Regions from separate parts of the Novosphingobium sp. Sphag1I genome, predicted to be linked through region 1. Evidence: riboswitches for the same ligand, from Rfam matches in the RefSeq annotation. Region 1 holds a riboswitch; each other region holds the start of a gene.
The links. A riboswitch is a leader RNA that binds a small molecule or an ion and turns the genes downstream of it on or off. The one in region 1 is predicted to bind cobalamin.
Positions count from the first base shown of each region.

Region 2: another riboswitch for cobalamin. It lies ahead of ACZ9HU_RS03255 (DUF1636 family protein); the one in region 1 lies ahead of ACZ9HU_RS05435 (TonB-dependent receptor plug domain-containing protein).
Region 3: another riboswitch for cobalamin. It lies ahead of cobW (cobalamin biosynthesis protein CobW); the one in region 1 lies ahead of ACZ9HU_RS05435 (TonB-dependent receptor plug domain-containing protein).

Region 1 covers NZ_JBWBQS010000004.1:61,250-67,054, reverse strand. The annotation lists gene ACZ9HU_RS05450 (ABC transporter ATP-binding protein) at 1-451, opposite strand, end outside; gene ACZ9HU_RS05445 (FecCD family ABC transporter permease) at 448-1,425, opposite strand; gene ACZ9HU_RS05440 (ABC transporter substrate-binding protein) at 1,422-2,261, opposite strand; gene ACZ9HU_RS05435 (TonB-dependent receptor plug domain-containing protein) at 2,264-4,111, opposite strand; cobalamin riboswitch at 4,226-4,440, opposite strand; gene ACZ9HU_RS05430 (cell wall hydrolase) at 4,662-5,805, shown strand, end outside.
Region 2 covers NZ_JBWBQS010000002.1:269,418-275,222, forward strand. The annotation lists gene cobT (nicotinate-nucleotide--dimethylbenzimidazole phosphoribosyltransferase) at 1-698, opposite strand, end outside; gene ACZ9HU_RS03255 (DUF1636 family protein) at 695-1,102, opposite strand; cobalamin riboswitch at 1,315-1,500, opposite strand; gene ACZ9HU_RS03260 (DHA2 family efflux MFS transporter permease subunit) at 1,616-3,148, opposite strand; gene ACZ9HU_RS03265 (EmrA/EmrK family multidrug efflux transporter periplasmic adaptor subunit) at 3,145-4,323, opposite strand; gene ACZ9HU_RS03270 (efflux transporter outer membrane subunit) at 4,335-5,768, opposite strand.
Region 3 covers NZ_JBWBQS010000002.1:203,784-209,588, forward strand. The annotation lists gene cobN (cobaltochelatase subunit CobN) at 1-3,114, opposite strand, end outside; gene cobW (cobalamin biosynthesis protein CobW) at 3,122-4,177, opposite strand; cobalamin riboswitch at 4,381-4,600, opposite strand; gene ACZ9HU_RS03035 (HoxN/HupN/NixA family nickel/cobalt transporter) at 4,647-5,639, opposite strand.

The DNA of each region.
Region 1 (5,805 bases):
CCCGCGCCAGCAAGGCCCGCGCCCTTTCGCCCCCGGACAGGCGCGACATCGGGCGAGAGGCCAGATGATCCAGATCCATCGTCGCCAAAGCCCGCGTCACCGCATCGCGATCTTCATCCACCGTTCCATGCGCCCGGTGCAAGGGGGCTGCCTGCCAAGGCAAACGACCCAGTTCCACCAGCGTCTGCACCGTCACATCCCACGCCGCCTCACCCCCTTGCGGCAAATAACCGAGCAGTCGCGCCCGTTCACGCGGCGGCATGTCGGGCAAATCGCGCCCATCCAATGCCACACGCCCGGCAACCGACAGAACGCAGGCCATGGCCGACAGCAGGCTGGATTTGCCCGCGCCATTGGGGCCGCATATCGCCGTCACCTGTCCCGCGGCCAAATCCAGCGACACATCCGCCAACCGCCCGGCCAGAGAGAGATTTTGCGCGCCCAGCATCATCGCCATCCCCCGTCCCGCATCCGCCAAAGCAGCGCCATAAAGAAAGGCGCGCCCAGCAAAGACAGCGCAATCCCCAACCGCAATTCCCCCCCCGCCAAGGGCAAGATTCGACAAACACTGTCGCCCACCAAAAGCAGCAAAGCCCCGCCCAGCGCCGACGGCACGATCAGCGAGGATGGCCGCCGGTCGGTAAATGGGCGCAACAAATGCGGCACGACAAGGCCCACAAAACCGATGATCCCGGCCACCGCCACGCTGCCCCCCACCGTGCAGCCTACGCCAAGGATCAGCAGGGCCTGCAACCGGCGCGGATCGACGCCGAGCGAACGCGCCGCCGCCTCGCCCAATGTCAGCGCATCGAGCGAACGGCCCGCCAGCATAAAGGCCGCGATGCCGACAACCATCAAAGGCGCCGCCACCCAAACATCATTCCACGACCGATCCGCCAGCGCCCCCATCAGCCAAGTCACAATTTCCGACAGGGCAAAGGGCGATGGCGACAGGCTGATGGCAAGGCTCATCAACGCACCCGACAGGCTGGCGATCATCGTGCCCGCCAGCGTAAAGAGCGCCACGCCGCCCTGCCCCCGTCCCGCGATCAGGCCCAGCAAACCCATCGCCCCGCCCGCCCCGATCAAGGCAAACAACGGCAAGGCCCAAGGCCCCATCATCAGCCCAAAAGACCCCAACCAGATGCTGAGCACCGCACCAAGCGCCGCACTGGGCGCAATGCCGAACAGGCCCGGATCAGCCAAAGGATTGCGCAAATAGGCCTGCATCGCCGCCCCGGCCGCGCCAAGCCCGCCGCCCACCAGCACCGCCAAAAGGCTGCGCGGCAGGCGCAATTGCATCAGAATCAGCCCCGCGCCCGGCACATCGGCATGGAACGGATCAATCCACACCCGCCCGGCCAGCAGGCTGGCCCCAAAGGCAAGGACCAGGGCCGAGATCAGCGTCCCATTCAACCGCGTCACTTCATCGCCCCCTTGCGGATTTGCGCCAGTCGTTGCGCGGCGCGGATGATGGTCGGGCCGCCGCAATATTCAAGGCTGGCGTCGAAATCGAAACGCTGCATCCCCGGCAATTGCGCCAGAACAGGATGGCGCACCACGCGCCGCCCTTCGCGCCCGCCGTCGGCATCGCCATGCCCCACGACCAGAAGCACACGGGGCGGGTCCGCCACCATTTGCTCCAGCGGCAGATATTGCGATTGGCCCATGCCCCGTATCGCGGCAAAGGGGGTGAATCCGGTGCGGCGCAAAAGGTCCGACACCAATGTCTCGCGCCCCACGACCAATCCCCCGCCATGCCAGATCAGCGCGGGCACAGGCTTGAAACCATCGGGGGCCGAGGCATCGCGCAAAGATTGCTCGATCCGCGCGATCATGGCCTCCCCCCTTTCGGAATGGCCCAAGAGGGCGGCCATGCGGCGGATTTGCGCCTCGCTGTCCTCGACATTGGCGGCCATGGAAAATTCTTCGAGCCGCAGCCCCATCCTTGCATAGGCGGCGCGGGTGGCGGGCGGCGTAAAATTGCCCGACACGATCATGGATGGCCTTGCCGCCACCACCTCCTCCAACGCCCCGCGGGTCGAAGGATAGCGCGCCGCCGCCGCCACATCCATCGAGCTTTGCAAAGGATCGTGGCTATAGGAGGACAGCGCGCCGATCTGATCCCTGTCTGCCAGTTCGACCAGCAGAACATCGGTACAGGGATTAAGGCTGATAATGCGCGAAGGCTGGCCCCCGGAACCGGCCGGGGCGCAGGCGCCCAGTGCCAGAACCGAAAGAAGGGCCAGCCCCCGCAACATGATTACAGCTTTGCCCGGATGCCCGCCGATGCGGTGCGGCCATAGGAATTGTAATCCTTGACCACGGCATAGCGTTCATTGGTCAGGTTTTCGATGCGGCCAAAGATTTCCGCATGATCGCCCACCGGCATGCTGGCGCGCAGGCCGAACAGGGCATAGCCGGCAAGGCGGTTGCTGTTGGCGGCATTGTCAAAGCTGGACGATACGACGCGAATGTCACCGCCCACGGCCAGACCGGCCAGAGGCGTTTTCCAATCCGCCGACCATGTGACCATGTGGCGCGGACGACGGGCCAGATCCTTGCCATAGGCCGTGCTGCCTGCGGTCTGGTTCGTGCTCTTCACGAAAGTATAGGCCGCGCGCAATTGCAACGCATCGACCGGGCGCAGGCCCGTTTCGAACTCCAGCCCTTCGGCGCGGGTGCGGCCAAGGTTGGCATAGGTCGAGGTCGAAAGATCATAGTCGATCTGATTGTTGATATTGCGGTGGAACCACGTGACGGCGCCATACAGCTTGCCATTGCGGTCGCCCTTTTCCAGCCCGATGTCATAGGATTTGCTGGTTTCGGCCTTGAGCGTCGTGTTGCCCGAATAGGGATCGAACAACTGATACAGGGTCGGGGCGCGGAACCCTTCGCCATAGGAAGCGCGCAGGCGCACGTCCGAGATCAAATTGTACGTCCCGTTCGCGCCAAAACTGGTGTGAGTGCCAAAGGTCGAATGGCTGTCCACGCGCAGGCCGCCCGACAGGCTCAGCCCAAACGCACGCCAGCCCAGCAGGCCATAGCCGCTGGCGATATTGGCATCATTCACCGCGCCCGGCGTGAAATAATACGAACGCGCGTGGTTCCACATCGCCTCGCCGCCCAGATCGGCGGAAAAGAAATAGGGCAGATCGACATGCGCCGCGCCATCGATGCGCGTGCTGCGGCCCAGATAGGAACTGTATTCGCTGCTCTGAACCGTGGGGTCGATATAACCGCGACGCAGCGAGGACTGGCTGATGCCCAGACGCGCCGTATACTTGTCCGCCGCATATTCCAGACCGACGCGGCCCGACACCTGCTCGCTCGACTGCTTTTCGCCGCGGTTCACATAACCCAGCGTCCAGTCATAGGAATCGATCCCCACCTTGCCATCGGCATATCGCGCCGTGGCGACAAGGTTCAGCCCCTGCGCCAGACGCAGGCGGGCGCGGGTCGACAGGCGGGTCTGGCGGAAACCGTTGGAAAGCGTGTCGGTGACGCGGGTGGGAATGCCGTCAGTGCTGAAATAGCCGCCATTGACGGTGATTGCATAGGCGTCCTTGGCAATGCCCAGCGTGGCCCCCGCGTCAAACGTGTTGTTCGTGCCGCCATCAAGGCTGAGTTCCACGCCGTTCAATTCGCGGCTGGTGATGGCGATGACGCCGCCGATGGCGTTGCTGCCCCACACCACGCTGTTCGATCCGCGCAGCAATTCGATGCGACCGATGCCGCCAGAGGTCAGGCTGGCAAAATCATAGCCGCCCGAAGGGGCCGCCGTATCTTCAACCTTGACGCCGTCAATCATCACCAGCGTCTGTTCGGAATTGGCGCCGCGCACGAACAGGCTGGTCGTCGCCCCCATGCCGCCCGCACGCGCAATCGACACGCCCGGCAGGCGCGAGAAAATGCGGGTCAGGTCCGGCCCCTGAATGGATTGAATTTCGGACAGGTCGACGACGCTGACCGACTGGCCCGTTTCATTGACCGGCTGGCTCTGGCCGGTGGCAAGAACGGTGATCGCATCACCATCATCGGCGGCCAGCGCAGGCGTGGACAAGGCAAGCGCCACCAACGACGATGCCACGGCGAAATTACGGATATTCATAGCTCTTCCCCTCACGAAGGCAGATGCCGTTCGTGGCGGGAGAGGCCGTCCCACGCACCCCTTGCGCATGGAAAACAGACGGCATCGCGCTGCATCCGGTCCTCCCCGCCCGGCGCTGAACGACAACCAACGGCAGGTCTCCTGGCTATCCGGGGTCAACGCGCATCTGCCGCCTTCCCAGGCCATTTGGCCCAGTGGCATGTGACAGTACGCTCGCCCGGAAACAGTTGCGGGGGCAGCTTTGCCTCACTTGCCGCGCGGGCGCGACAGGCATGCAAATTCCCTTTTCAGCCGATCTTGCGAAAGGCACCGTTGGCGTTGGCCGCCGCCCTAGCCCCGCATGGCCATATACGCAAGGGCCGACAAAAGTGGGCCTACTGATGGAAAAGGAAGTTAATATTAACCCTGAACGGCGGCTCGAAATTAAGGCGTTAAGGATTAGTGGGCCCAACAGTGCCGCAATGAGACGGCAGGAAATCGGCTGATGCAAGCCGGGCCAATGTATGTTTTGCCATGCTGACCCGCCCCTGCAACAGGCCGAGATGTCAGGATGAACAAGTTTCGTGTCGCTCTTGCGCCCAATGCCAGCCAGTCCATGCCCGCATATGATATGCGGACGTCCGATGATGCTGCGCGCCTGCGCCGGGGCGGCGGGATGAAGATCAACGCCTTGCGCAATGCCGAAATGCGCCGCGCCGCGATGCATCGGGTTCTGGCCGTGGTCTGCGCACTGTTGGCTATGCTGGCGGTTCAGGCCTATCGCGGACAAGGCACCGGCGCGATGGCCTTGGCCGCAACCACCACACATGAAGAAGCAGACCCTGTCGATGGACAGGCCAGCCTTGCCCCCATGCCCTTTGAACAACCAGGCGACAGTTGGCCGGGTGCTGCCTATTACTATGTCAGCCGCGAAGCCGAGCCACAGGCCCCGACGACCGGCTGGCGATCGGCGCTGGCGACGATTGCGCCGGGACTGCATTGGGATGGCGACAATGCGGCGCAGGGCGAGGATGAAGCGCCCCTGCCCGGTTCCGGCCCTGCGGCGCGGGCGCTGTCGGGTCTGGCCAATGCGGTGGATCGGGAACGCGCGCTGTCATGCCTGACGGCGGCGATCTATTACGAAGCCGCCAGCGAACCCGATGACGGACAGCGCGCCGTGGCGCAGGTCGTGCTGAACCGCATGGCCCACCCCGCCTATCCCAAATCGGTGTGCGGCGTGGTGTTTCAGGGTTCCGAGCGCGCCACCGGGTGTCAGTTCACCTTTACCTGTGACGGCGCATTGATGCGCAAACCCAGCCGCTATTTCTGGAGCCGTGCCGAAACCGTCGCACGGGCGGCCCTTGGCGGCTATGTCTATGCCCCGGTTGGCCTTGCCACGCATTACCACACTTTTGCCGTCCACCCCTATTGGGCCGACAGTCTGAACTTTATCGGCCAGATCGGCGCGCACCGTTTTTACCGGATGCATGGTCCGGCAGGCGATTCCGGCGCATTCCGTTTTGTTCACGCGATGAGCGAACCCTTGCCCGTGCCGCATCAGCGCGTCGCCATTGCAAATCGCGAATTGGTCGATGATCCCATCGCCATCGAGCGGGCCTATGCCGCCAAAATGGGTCAGACTTTGAACCCCGCGCCGCGTGCAGCGGCAGTTGCCACGCCTGCTCTTGCCGCACCGCAATATACCGCCGAGGCGT
Region 2 (5,805 bases), on a different contig from region 1:
GCCGCAATCTCGCGCCCGCCAAGGCGGCGCAGCGCCTCAAACGGATCATCGCAAAGTCCGGCGTGCAGATTGAGGGCTGCGTCGACCACAGCCATTTTTCGCACGATGCCAGGCGCATCAACGCCTGTGCCGCGCCCCACCCAATCGCGCGCGATGCCGCCAAAGGCCAGCGCGCAAAGGGCGGCGGCAGGGGTTGTATTCCCTATGCCCATTTCGCCCACAAACAATAGATCGGCGCGCGGATCGACCGCCCCCGCCCCTGCGTTGAGAGCGGCCAGACATTCCGCCTCGCTCATCGCGGGTTCCTCTGAAATATCGCCGGTCGGACGGTTCAGATCGAGCGGGATGATGGTCAGATGCGCGCCGCAAGCGCGCGCCAGCGCATTGATGGCGGCTCCGCCCTGCTGGAAATTGGCGACCATCTGCTCGGTCACTTCGGCGGGATAGGCGCTGACGCCTTTGGCCGCGACGCCGTGATTGCCGGCAAAGATGATGCCCTGCACATGGTCGAGTGCGGGCCTTTCGCGCCCGCTCCACCCGGCCATGAAGATCGCCAGATCCTCAAGGCGCCCCAAGGATCCGGCCGGTTTGGTCAATTGCGCCTGGCGCGCGCGCGCCCGCGCTGCGGCATCCGCATCCACAGCGGGCAAGCCGCAAAGGGCGGCAAGGAATGCCTCTTTCGTGGCAAAATGAGTCATGTCGCGACAAATCCTTCGGGCGGAGTGCGGGTGATGAAATGGCCCTTCACGCCCTGCGGCCATTGGCGATAGGGCACCTGGCCATGATCGCTGGCGGCCTGAAGCGCGGCATATTCCAGTATCGCCTGCGCGCTTTCGCCATCGGGGGTAAAATCGCCCAGAACATAACCGATCCGCCCCGGCGCACGAATATGCACCACGCAATGCCTTTGACAGGCAAAAAGACAGGGCATTTCCTCGACCGCCACGCCGGACAGGTCGGGATCCTGCGTCTGCCGTTCCCGCAAAGCCTCGGCCAACAAGGCCCCGCCGCGCCGGCCTTGGCTATCCTCTCTCTCATCGGCCGAAACCCGGCATGTCGAGCAGACCACCACGCATGGCCCCTTGTCCACCGCGCGCAACATCAGGATGCGGTCCTGCAAGGTGCAAAAAATTGATTCAATTCGGGCATGGGCATGTTCCTTCGGCCTGACGATCCCATCCCGCCCGACCCCATCGCACAGCACCCATGCCGCATGAAACACACGACAAATCATGCCGCCCGACCGTGCCGTGCGGAACCACATTGTCGCTGTTCAGGGAACATCCCCGTCCGCGCCGCACACCCTGTCGGCCCGAAAAACGACCGCGTCAGGCAGGTCTCCTGGCTTGCGGGTCAACGCCGGTTCGGCCGCCTTCTCAGGATTGCTCCCAATGGCATAGGGCCGCTGGCTCACCGCTCACAGTTGCAGGGGCAGCCCGGGTCTTGAACCCGTGTTCCCTTTTGATCCCCTCGCGGGGAACCTGTCGCTGATGTGCAAGTATCGAGGGCCGCATTCCCACGCAAGGGGTTTATGGCAGCGCCCGGCCGCTTAGCCCACGAAAAAGGGGCGGAATTTCTCCCGCCCCCTTCGTTGCGACCCGTTCGGGTTATTTGTTCAATGCGCCGCGCTGGTGTCGATCGGCCCCTTGGGTTTGGGCACCAGCCACACGATCATCGCCGCCACAACAAAACAAACCGCAATGGTGCCAAAGATGTGAAGCGTGGCCAACATCACGCTTTGCCCCTGAACCAATTGATCCAAGGAAGCGATGGCGCTTTGCTGGCTTTGCCCGGCGTCAACCATGCTATCAATCGTGGCCTGACCTTGCGGCATGGCCCCGGCGATGGCGCTTTGCGAGCGCGTCGCTTCATTCTCCCACCCGGTCTGGACCAGCGAGGTGGCAAAGGCCCCCGCCACGGTGCGCATGAAATTGGACACGCCCGCCGCATTGGCTTCCTCGCCCGGATCCACGCTGGCCATGGCAAGGCCGATGGTGGGGATGAAGAACATCACCATGAACGGCCCGGTCAAAAGTGTCGGCATCGCCGCCTGCCAGAAGGTAACGTCGCTATTGAAACTGGTGCGCCATGCGGCAAGGCCCGCCAGCCCCATGATCCCGGCAAAGATGATTTTGCGCGGGTCATATTTTTCGGCCATCTGCCCGACGATGGGCGCCGAAAGGACGGCAAAGACCCCCATCACCCCGGTCGCATATCCCGCCCATGTGGCGGTATACCCAAGGTTTTGCTGCAACCACAAAGGCAGGATCACAACCGTGGCAAAGAAAGCGCCGAAACCCACCGAATAGGTCAGCGCCGCCGCCGTAAACCCGCGATGACGAAAGATGCGCAGGTCCACAATCGGGTTCTTTTCGGTCAGCTCCCAGATCATGAAACAGGCAAAGCCAATCGCCGCAATCACCGCCAGAGCCTGAATTTCGACCGAAGCGAACCAGTCATGGTTGCGGCCTTCGTCCAGCAGGATCTGAAGCGCGCCGACCCAGACGATCAGCAGAGCCAGACCCACCTTGTCGATCGGCGCCTTGATGATTTCATCCTTGCGCCCGCGCAGCAGCACCAACAGCATCAGGCCGCCCGCCGCCGCCACCGGCACGCCGATGAAGAAGATCGAGGGCCAGCCAACATTGTCGCACAAAGTCCCGCCCAGCACCGGCCCGACAATCGGCCCGACCAGTGTGGTCATCGCCCAGATCACCGTGCCCAGCACCTGCTTTTCCGGCGGCAACAGGCGAAGCATCAAGGTTTGCGCCAGAGGCATGATCGGCCCCCCGCACAGACCCAGCGCCACGCGGCAAGCCACCAGCATGCCCAGCGAAGTCGACATGCCGCAAAGCGCCGAGAGAACCGCAAAGGACAGATAGCAGGTGAGAAACACCCTCTGTGCGCCGAAACGCGCCGAAAGCCACCCGGTCAAAGGCACTGTGATGGCTTCGGCCACCGCATAGGATGTGATCACCCAGCTGCCCTGTGACGCCGAAACGCCCAGTGAACCGGCAATCGTCGGCACCGAAACATTGGCAATGGTGGTGTCAAGCACCACCAGAAAATTGCCCAGCGCAATGGCCAGCACCACCAGCCATAATTGCGCCCCCTCCAAGGGCCGGTCAGGAGAGGTTGCCTTGATCATTTCGAAACGTCGATATCAGCCGTCATCGACAGGCCGACGCGCAAGGGGTGCGCGGCCAGTTCCTTGGGATCCAGCGCGACGCGGACGGGCAGACGCTGAACCACCTTGATCCAGTTGCCGGTCGCGTTCTGGGCCGGAACCACGGCAAAGGCCGCACCCGTACCGCCCGAAAAGCCCACGACCGTGCCGTGATATTCGACCGATGAACCATAAAGGTCGCTCTTGAGCGTCACCTTCTGGCCCGGATGAACCTTGGAAAGCTGCACTTCCTTGTAATTGGCGTCGACATAGGCGGCGCCCACGGGGACGACCGACATCAGGCTCTTGCCCGGTTCGGCGCGCTGGCCCACCTGAACCGCACGGCGGGCGACGATGCCATCAAAGGGAGCGCGGATGATCGTGCGTTCCAGATCAACGCGGGCCTGATCGCGCGTGGCGCGTGCGGCCAGCACCTCCGGGTTGGTTTCGGGCGTCGTGTTTTCGATCAACACACGGTTGGCTTCCCGCGTGCCCGATGCGGCCTCACGATTGGCGGCGGCCAATGAAACAGCCGCCTCGGCGGCGCGAAGGTTGGCGGTGGCGGTGGCCATGGCGCTGCGCGCAACGGTCAGTTCTTCACCCGAAACCGAACCCGACGCGGCCAGAGCCTCGCGGCGTTTCAGATCAACCGCGGCCTTTTCCACATCGGCGCGGGCCGCTGTCAGGCTGGCCGTGGCGCGGGCCTGATCGGCGGCGCGTGCGGCAATCTGGGCGCCAAGGCCAAGGTCGGTGGCCGACAGGCCGCGCACCCGGCGCTCGGTCAGCGCCAGATTGGCTTCAGCCTTGGCCAGCGCAATCCGAGCATCTGTGTCGTCAAGGCGGACGAGAACGTCGCCTTTTTTGACCATCTGCGTGTCGGAAACCAGGACTTCGCGCACGGGGGCGACGACCTGCGCGGTGATCAAAGCCGTGTCGGCACCCACATAGGCGTTGTCGGTTTCGACATGGTTCGAGGCATAGAGGACATCATAGGCCCCATAGGCCACCGCCACCGCGGCAATGCCCAGCGCCAGACGCGTGAACATCTGCTTGCGCTTGGCCTTGTTGGCCTCATCGCTCTGCGCGGTCAGGGTTTCGGCATCAGGCTCCACATCATGTTCGTGGATACGGGCGACGGATGAAGTTTTGGAGGACATGGGGGGACTCCTTAAGCCTGAAAGCCACCGCCCAGCGCGCGCACCAGCGCGACATCAAGGGCAAAGGCACGAGTTTTGAGGGCAGCGGTGGCGCGGCGGGCGGCAATCAATGAATCTTCGGCAACCAACACGTCGAGAACCGTGGCAAGGCCGCCGCGATAGCGGTTATTGGCAACATCCCATGCCGCCTGGGCGGCGGACTGGGCCTGTTCTGCGCTGGACAGGCGGCGGGTCAGTTCCTGACGGCTGGTGGCCGCATCGGCAATTTCCTGAAGCGCGTGGACCAGCGTGCCGTCATATTGGGCAACGGCAACGGCATAATCGGCCTGCGCCCCGCGCTTGGCGGCGACAAGGCGGCCACCGTCAAAGATGGGCAAAGTCACAGCCGGACCCACCGAGCCATATTCCGATCCCGACTTGACCAGATTGGACAGGCCCAAAGATTGCAAACCGATCATCCCGGCCAGATTGATGTTGGGATAGAATGCGGCGCGGGCCACCTTGATCCGTTCCGCCGCCGCATCGGCATGGGCGCGGGCGGCCACCATATCCGGACGACGGCCCAGCAATTGGGCGGGAATATTGGTAGGCAAACCGGGGCTGGCCAGTTTGGTCACAGCCGGGCGTGCGATAGCAAGACCGCGATCCGGACCGGCCCCAACCAGCGCCGCCAAACGGTGACGGTTGAGCGCGATCTGTTCATCAATCGCGGCCAGATCGCCCTGCGCCGTCGCCAGATTGGCACGGGCACGCGCCACGGCGCCTTCATTTTCCAGCCCCTGATCCCGGCGCTGTTCGATCAGTGCCAATGTGCGGGCGCGGATCTTTTCCGCCTCCAGCGCGGCGTCCTGTTCGGCATAGGCAGCGGCAAGGTCAGAATAGGCCGTGGCAATGCCGGTCGATACCGCAAGACGGGCGGCCGCCGCTTCGGCGCCTGCGGCCAGACGGTCAGCCTTGGCGGCGCGCAAAGCCGCCCGGTTCTTGCCCCAGAAGTCGATTTCCCAATTGAGGCTTAGCGAGGCCTGACTCGTTTCGCGCCAGCCTTTGGGGGCAAAGGCGGCGGGAAAGAGGTAATTGTAGCTCTGCTTGGCAAGGCCCGCATCGCCATTGCCCGAAACAGTCGGCAGCAAGGCGCCACGAGCCGTGCCCACAGATGCGGCGGCGGCCGCAAATCGCGCCTCGGCCACGCGCAAGTCGGTGGCCCCTTCCAGCCCTTCGGCAATCAGTTTGGAAAGCTGCTCATCGCCATAAGTTCGCCACCAGCCATCGACCGGCCAATCGCCTTGCGGCGCGGTCAGGCTTTGGCTGGCGGCGAACGTTTGGGGGGCCTTAGGCGCCGGGGACGGGATGGGATTGGCGCCTAAGGCAGGCGTGGCCAGCAGGGCCCCTGCCACAAGGGTCAGGGCTGCTGTGGGGTGCCACGCCGGGGGGAGGAAGCGACTCATTTGCTCACCTTTAAAACCATACTGTACGGTTCAGTTA
Region 3 (5,805 bases), on a different contig from region 1:
GCCAAGGGTGGCCTCGTAATAGAGGTCGAAAAGTTGCGGCGGCACATGGCCCGCCAGATGGGCAAAGGCGCCCAGATGATCGAGCGTGGCCGAAATTTCCGCCGCGCCGCGAAAGCCGTGCCGCATCATGCCCGCGATCCACCCCGGATGCGCGGCGCGGGCGCGGACAACGCGCGCGATTTCCTCGGTCAGGGCGCGCGCAACGGGGCGCGCCGGATCGCGGCTGTCCAGATGATAGAGTGCCGCATTGCCCCCGGTGATCGCCTGGGCAGCGGCAAAGCCGCCTTCATGCGCGGCATAATCGGCCGCCAGCAACAGATCGCTTTCCGCCAAATCCTGAAGGTGGACAAAGGCATCGGCCCCGGCCACGCGGGCGCGCAGGCCACCGGGATCGGACGCCCCTTCGCCATGATCGAGCGCAAATTGCGACGCCGATAGCCACGCCTCTCCTGCCGCCCGGCGCGCCTCCTCGGTATAGACCTCTGTCGCATCGCCCATTGACAGACCATAGCGACCACGCGGCGGTCCATACACACGCGCCCCGGCGTCTTTTCCGGCAAAGGGGTTCCAGTCATCCGGTTCATCGCGCCGGGACAGCGCCCGTACCGCCTGACCAAAGAGCAGGGGCAGCATCGGAAAGGCATCACGAAACAGACCCGAAACCCGCAAGGTCACATCGATGCGCGGCCTGTCCATCATGGCCAGAGGCAGGATCTCCAATCCTGTCACCCGGTCCGAGGCCATATCCCAGACCGGCTTTGCCCCCAGCAAATGCAGCGCCACGGCAAATTCCTCGCCGGCCGTGCGCATCGTCGCCGAACCCCAAAGGTCCACCACCAAAGCCTTGGGGTAATCGCCATGATCCTGCAAATGACGGCGGATCAATTCCTCGGCCAGCACGACGCCCTGCGCATGGGCCGCGCGCGAGGGTACGGCCCGTGGGTCAATCGTGTAGAGATTGCGCCCCGTCGGCAAAACGTCGCTCCGCCCGCGAAAGGGAGAGCCCGACGGTCCCGGCGCCACCCTTTGCCCCGCCAGAGCGGTCAAAAGGCCCCGGCTTTCGGCTTCGCCATATTCGCCGCGGCCAAAGATGTGGAGGCCGTCGCCAAACTGGCTCTCCTTGATGTCACACACGAAGCGGTCGATGCGGGTGATGACCTCCATGGGCGTCGCATCGGGATCAAGGCCCAGTTCTGCCTCCAGCCCCAAAGCTCGTGCCTCATGGACAATGTTGGCCTGCAACCGGGTCCGACGCGCGGGATCAAGACCCCCGGCATTGGAAAATTCATCCAGTAGCGCCTCAATCCGGCCCAGCCCTGCGCCTTGGGCGCTGGTGCCCATCGGGGGCGGGACGTGGCCAATGGTAACGGCGCCGATCCGGCGCTTGGCCTGCGCCGCCTCGCCCGGATCGTTGACGATGAAGGGATAGATGACCGGCAAGCCTGCGGTCAGCACTTCCGGCCAGCATTGATCGGAAAGCGCGACCGCCTTGCCCGGCAACCATTCCAGCGTGCCATGCGCCCCGATATGGACCATCGCGTCGAAACCCTGCGCCCTGAGCCAAAGGTAAAAGGCGACATAGGCATGGCGCGGGTGGCGCGAGAGGTCGTGATAATCGCCATCGCGCGCGGCCCTTTCGCCTCGTTCGGGTTGCAGGGCCACCATCGCATGGCCAAGGTTGATCGCCAGGAAGCGAAAGGCCCCGTCGATAACGGCGGGGTCATCCTCGGGCGCGCCCCAGCAATCATGGATAGCCTGTTGCAAAGGCGCGGGCAGATCGGCCAAGGCCCGCCGATATTCCGAGAGCCGCCAAGACAGCGTCTGAGCCTGCAACGCCATGGCCAGATCAAGCCCCGGCGTGACGCAATATCCCGCCTGTGCCATGTCGGCCACAATGGCCTGCGTCGAGGAGAGCGCATCGAGCCCCACCGCATGGGCCATCGCCTCGGGCCGCCCCGGATAGGTGGATAGCACGAGCGCCACGCGCCGCTCCGTCACAGGCTTGGCCGCCAGAGCGATCCAGCCCGACACTTTTTCGACAATGGCGGCGACACGGTCACTTTGCGAAAGATGCCGGTTTCGGGCAAAGCCAAGCGCAGCATCGCGCGGATCCCCGGCCTTGAAACTGGCCACGCCCATGAACACCCGGCCATCGATTTCGGGCAGGACGACATGCATGGCCAAATCGGCGGGAGATAGTCCGCGCGCCCCCTCGGCCCAAGCTTCTTGGCCAGAGGTCGCCAATGCGATCTGGAACACGGGCGACCCGGCAATATCAAGCGGGCTGTGCCCATGTTCATCAAGCGCCGAAAAGCCCGTGGCATTAACGATGGCGACGGGGGATAGCTGGCGCAGCCACGCCTCTATCTGTGCCTTCGCCGCAGGCTCCTTGAGCGAGGGCGCAAAGAGCGAAAGCGCGGCATAGCCCTTGGCCTCAAACCCGGCGTGGAGGGCGATAAAAGGATCGAGGTCATCGGCAACCAGATAAGACCGATAGAAAATGATCACGACCAGCGGCTTGTCGAAATCGCATGCCGCCGGATCGCACAGACCCCTTGCCGGGTGCCATGCCCCCACCGTCGGCAAAGGCTCAAAAGGCTCCACCCGCCGATCCGTCAGACCCGCCGCCCCGGCCAGCAAGGTCAAAGCCCCATAAGCCCCATCCGCCCCGCCCGCATCACACATCGCCGCCAGATCGTGCAATATGGCGGGGGGCAAGGTCGAAGCCTGCGCCAACCGATCATCGGGCCGCCCATCTCCGGGCAGAACAGCCAAGGCAATCCCTTGATTGCGCGCCAGCAATTCGACCTGTTGCAAGCCATAGGGCCAATAGGCCGCGCCCCCGATCAACCGGATCAGAATCGCCTTGGCCCCGGCCAGCGTCCGCTGGATATAGGTGTCGACCGACAAGGGATGCTGTAAAGAAGCGATATTGGCGAGGCGAAGTGTCGGGAAATCCGCGTCCTGCGCCCGCGCCTTGTGCCACCCGCCCGCAAACGCGCCCAGATCGCTGTCCGAAAACGACAGGACCACCAGATCCGCGGGCGATTGCCCCAGATCCTGCGGGATGGCGATTTCCTCCATCCCGTGCGTTTCGCGGAAAATGACATGCATCGGGTGATCAGTCCGCCAGAGCGGCGAGGATCGCAGTCGGCTTTACATGGTCACGCTCGGCAATCGCGACCAGAGTGGTCTGACGTGGCTCACCCATGCGCCACGGGCGGTCATATTGATGGCGCACGCGACCGCCTACGGCCTGAATCAGCATGCGCATGGGCTTGCCCTGAACCGCCGCATAGCCTTTGACGCGCAGGATTTGTTGCTCGCGGGCCAGAGCCTCGATCCGGGCGACGAGATCAGCGGGATCGGCAATCTCACCAAAGCTAACCACCGTGCTGTCGAAATCATCGTGTTCGTGGTCATCTTCGCCATCATGGTGCGATGGGCGCGCGGCAATGTCATCTTCCGCCGCAGCGCCAAGGCCGAGGATGATGCGCGGATCGACCGAGCCTTCGGCCAATTCGATGATGGGAACAGGTTTGGCCGAAAGATCAGCAATGATCGCACGGGCCTTGGCCACGGCGTCTGGTCCGGCAAGATCAATCTTGGTCAACAGCACCATGTCGGCGCAGGCCAGCTGATCCTCGAACACTTCGGCCAGCGGCACTTCATGATCAAGCCCCGGATCGGCAAGGCGCTGCGCCTCCAGCGCGTTCAGGTCGGGGGCAAAACGCCCCTGCGCCACGGCTTCGGCATCGGCCAGAGCCAGCACGCCATCGACCGTGATCCGGCTGCGAATGGCGGGCCAGTCAAAAGCCTTGAGCAGGGGTTTGGGCAAAGCCAGGCCCGATGTTTCGATCAGGATATGGTCCGGGCGCGGATCAAGCGCCAGCAGTTTTTCCACCGTCGGGATAAAGTCATCCGCCACCGTGCAGCAGATGCAGCCATTGGCCAGTTCGACGATATTTTCCGCCGGGCAATCGGGAATGGCGCAGGATTGCAATATGTCGCCATCCACCCCCAGCGTGCCAAATTCATTGACCACCACGGCCAGCCTGCGCCCGCCCGCGTTGCGGATCAGATGGCTGATCAACGTGGTCTTTCCCGCGCCCAGAAAGCCGGTGATGATGGTAACGGGCACTTTGGCCAGATCGGCCGCCAATGCGTTCATGGTCATAACTTCCCCGCGCGCCGAAACGAGACCCAATTCAGGCCTCGGAGCGAGAACAGGCGGGGGCTTGCCGGAAAATCCGGTCGGCGCGCGACGGCGGGCCGACGCGCAAAGCGCCCGACACCACGCAACCCGTGCAGCCCCAGCCGCACAGTTTCGTCGCTCAGACGGAAGTTGACCGTGCCGTGACCATCCCCTGGACCAAGGCAAGAGCGACCAGAGCGCCGGCAGGTCTCCTGGCTCGCGGGTCACAGCTTGATGCACGCCTTCCCAGATCTGCATAGCAAGACCCAGTGGCCGCCCCGCGTGGGGCATGTGCATCGCGCTATCCGCTTACAGTTGCAGGGACAGCCGCGGATTTGGGCCGTTTCCGGCCCGCACCGCATTCCCGATTAAGCCCTTTCAGGCACCGGCGCGATCATGTGAGGGGCAAGCCCTCGATTGAGGATCTAGCCCATAAGAACGCCCGGCGCAATCACGGCGCGGGCGAAATCTCGATTTCATCCAACCGCTTCCAGCGATAGATCGCGAAACTTATGATCCAACAGGCGGCAAACAGGCCGATGATCGAAAAGCCCAGATTGTTGAAATTGCGCCCCAATCTCGCCACCATACCCCATGGCCATCCGGTCAGGCTCAGCTTATCGCCGATCAGGGCCAGCGTCTCGATCCCGCCAATCACGATCGCCACAAGGGCCGACATCATCGTAATGGTGATGTTGTAGTAAAGCTTGCGAACCGGCTTTACAAAGGCCCATTCATAGGCCCCCACCATCATCACACCGTCCAGCGTATCGACCAGCGCCATCCCGGCCGCAAACAGCGCGGGCAGGACCAGCAACCGGCCCAGAAACATACCACTGGCCGCCTGATTGGCCGAAATGCCAAGGATGGCGACCTCGGTCGCGGTATCAAACCCCAGCCCGAACAGAAAACCCAGCGGCGCCATATGCCATGGCCTCGAAATCAAACGAAACATTGGCCCGAACAGGCGCGAGAGTATCCCGCGCGACACCGGCAACATATCCAGATCATCGGCATCGACAACGCCCCCGGCGCGAACATGGCGAAACTTGGCCCAGACAGAGCGCAGGATGGCCAAGTTCATCCCCGCAATGGTGAACAGGAACAGGGCCGAAACCGCCGTCGCGATCATGCCGCCCAAATCCTTGAACGCGCTGAACCGCGACAGCGCACTGGCGGTCAGGGCAACGCTGATCGAGGCAACGGCGATGATCCCGGAATGGCCCAGCGCGAACCAGAAGCCTGCGGAAATCGGGCGCTGGCCTTCCTGCATCAATTTGCGGGTGACATTGTCGATGGCGGCGATGTGATCGGCATCGACCGCATGGCGCAGCCCCAAACCCCATGCCAAAAGGGCCGTGCCCAACATCAAAGGCTGCGCACCGAACAGGGCAAAGGCCCAGACCCAAGCCATAATATTGGCCGCCACCAAACCGGCCATCATCGCGCCGATACGCCAGCGCAAAGGCGCTGACAAAAATCTCTTTCTCACAAGCAGGAACCCCCGGCCTTGAACGACACAGCCGGACCTTTCGCAAAGCGCCGCGCGCCCTGCGTCCATTCCGACCAACACACGTCGCTCAGACGGAGTTCACCGTGCCGCGGCCATC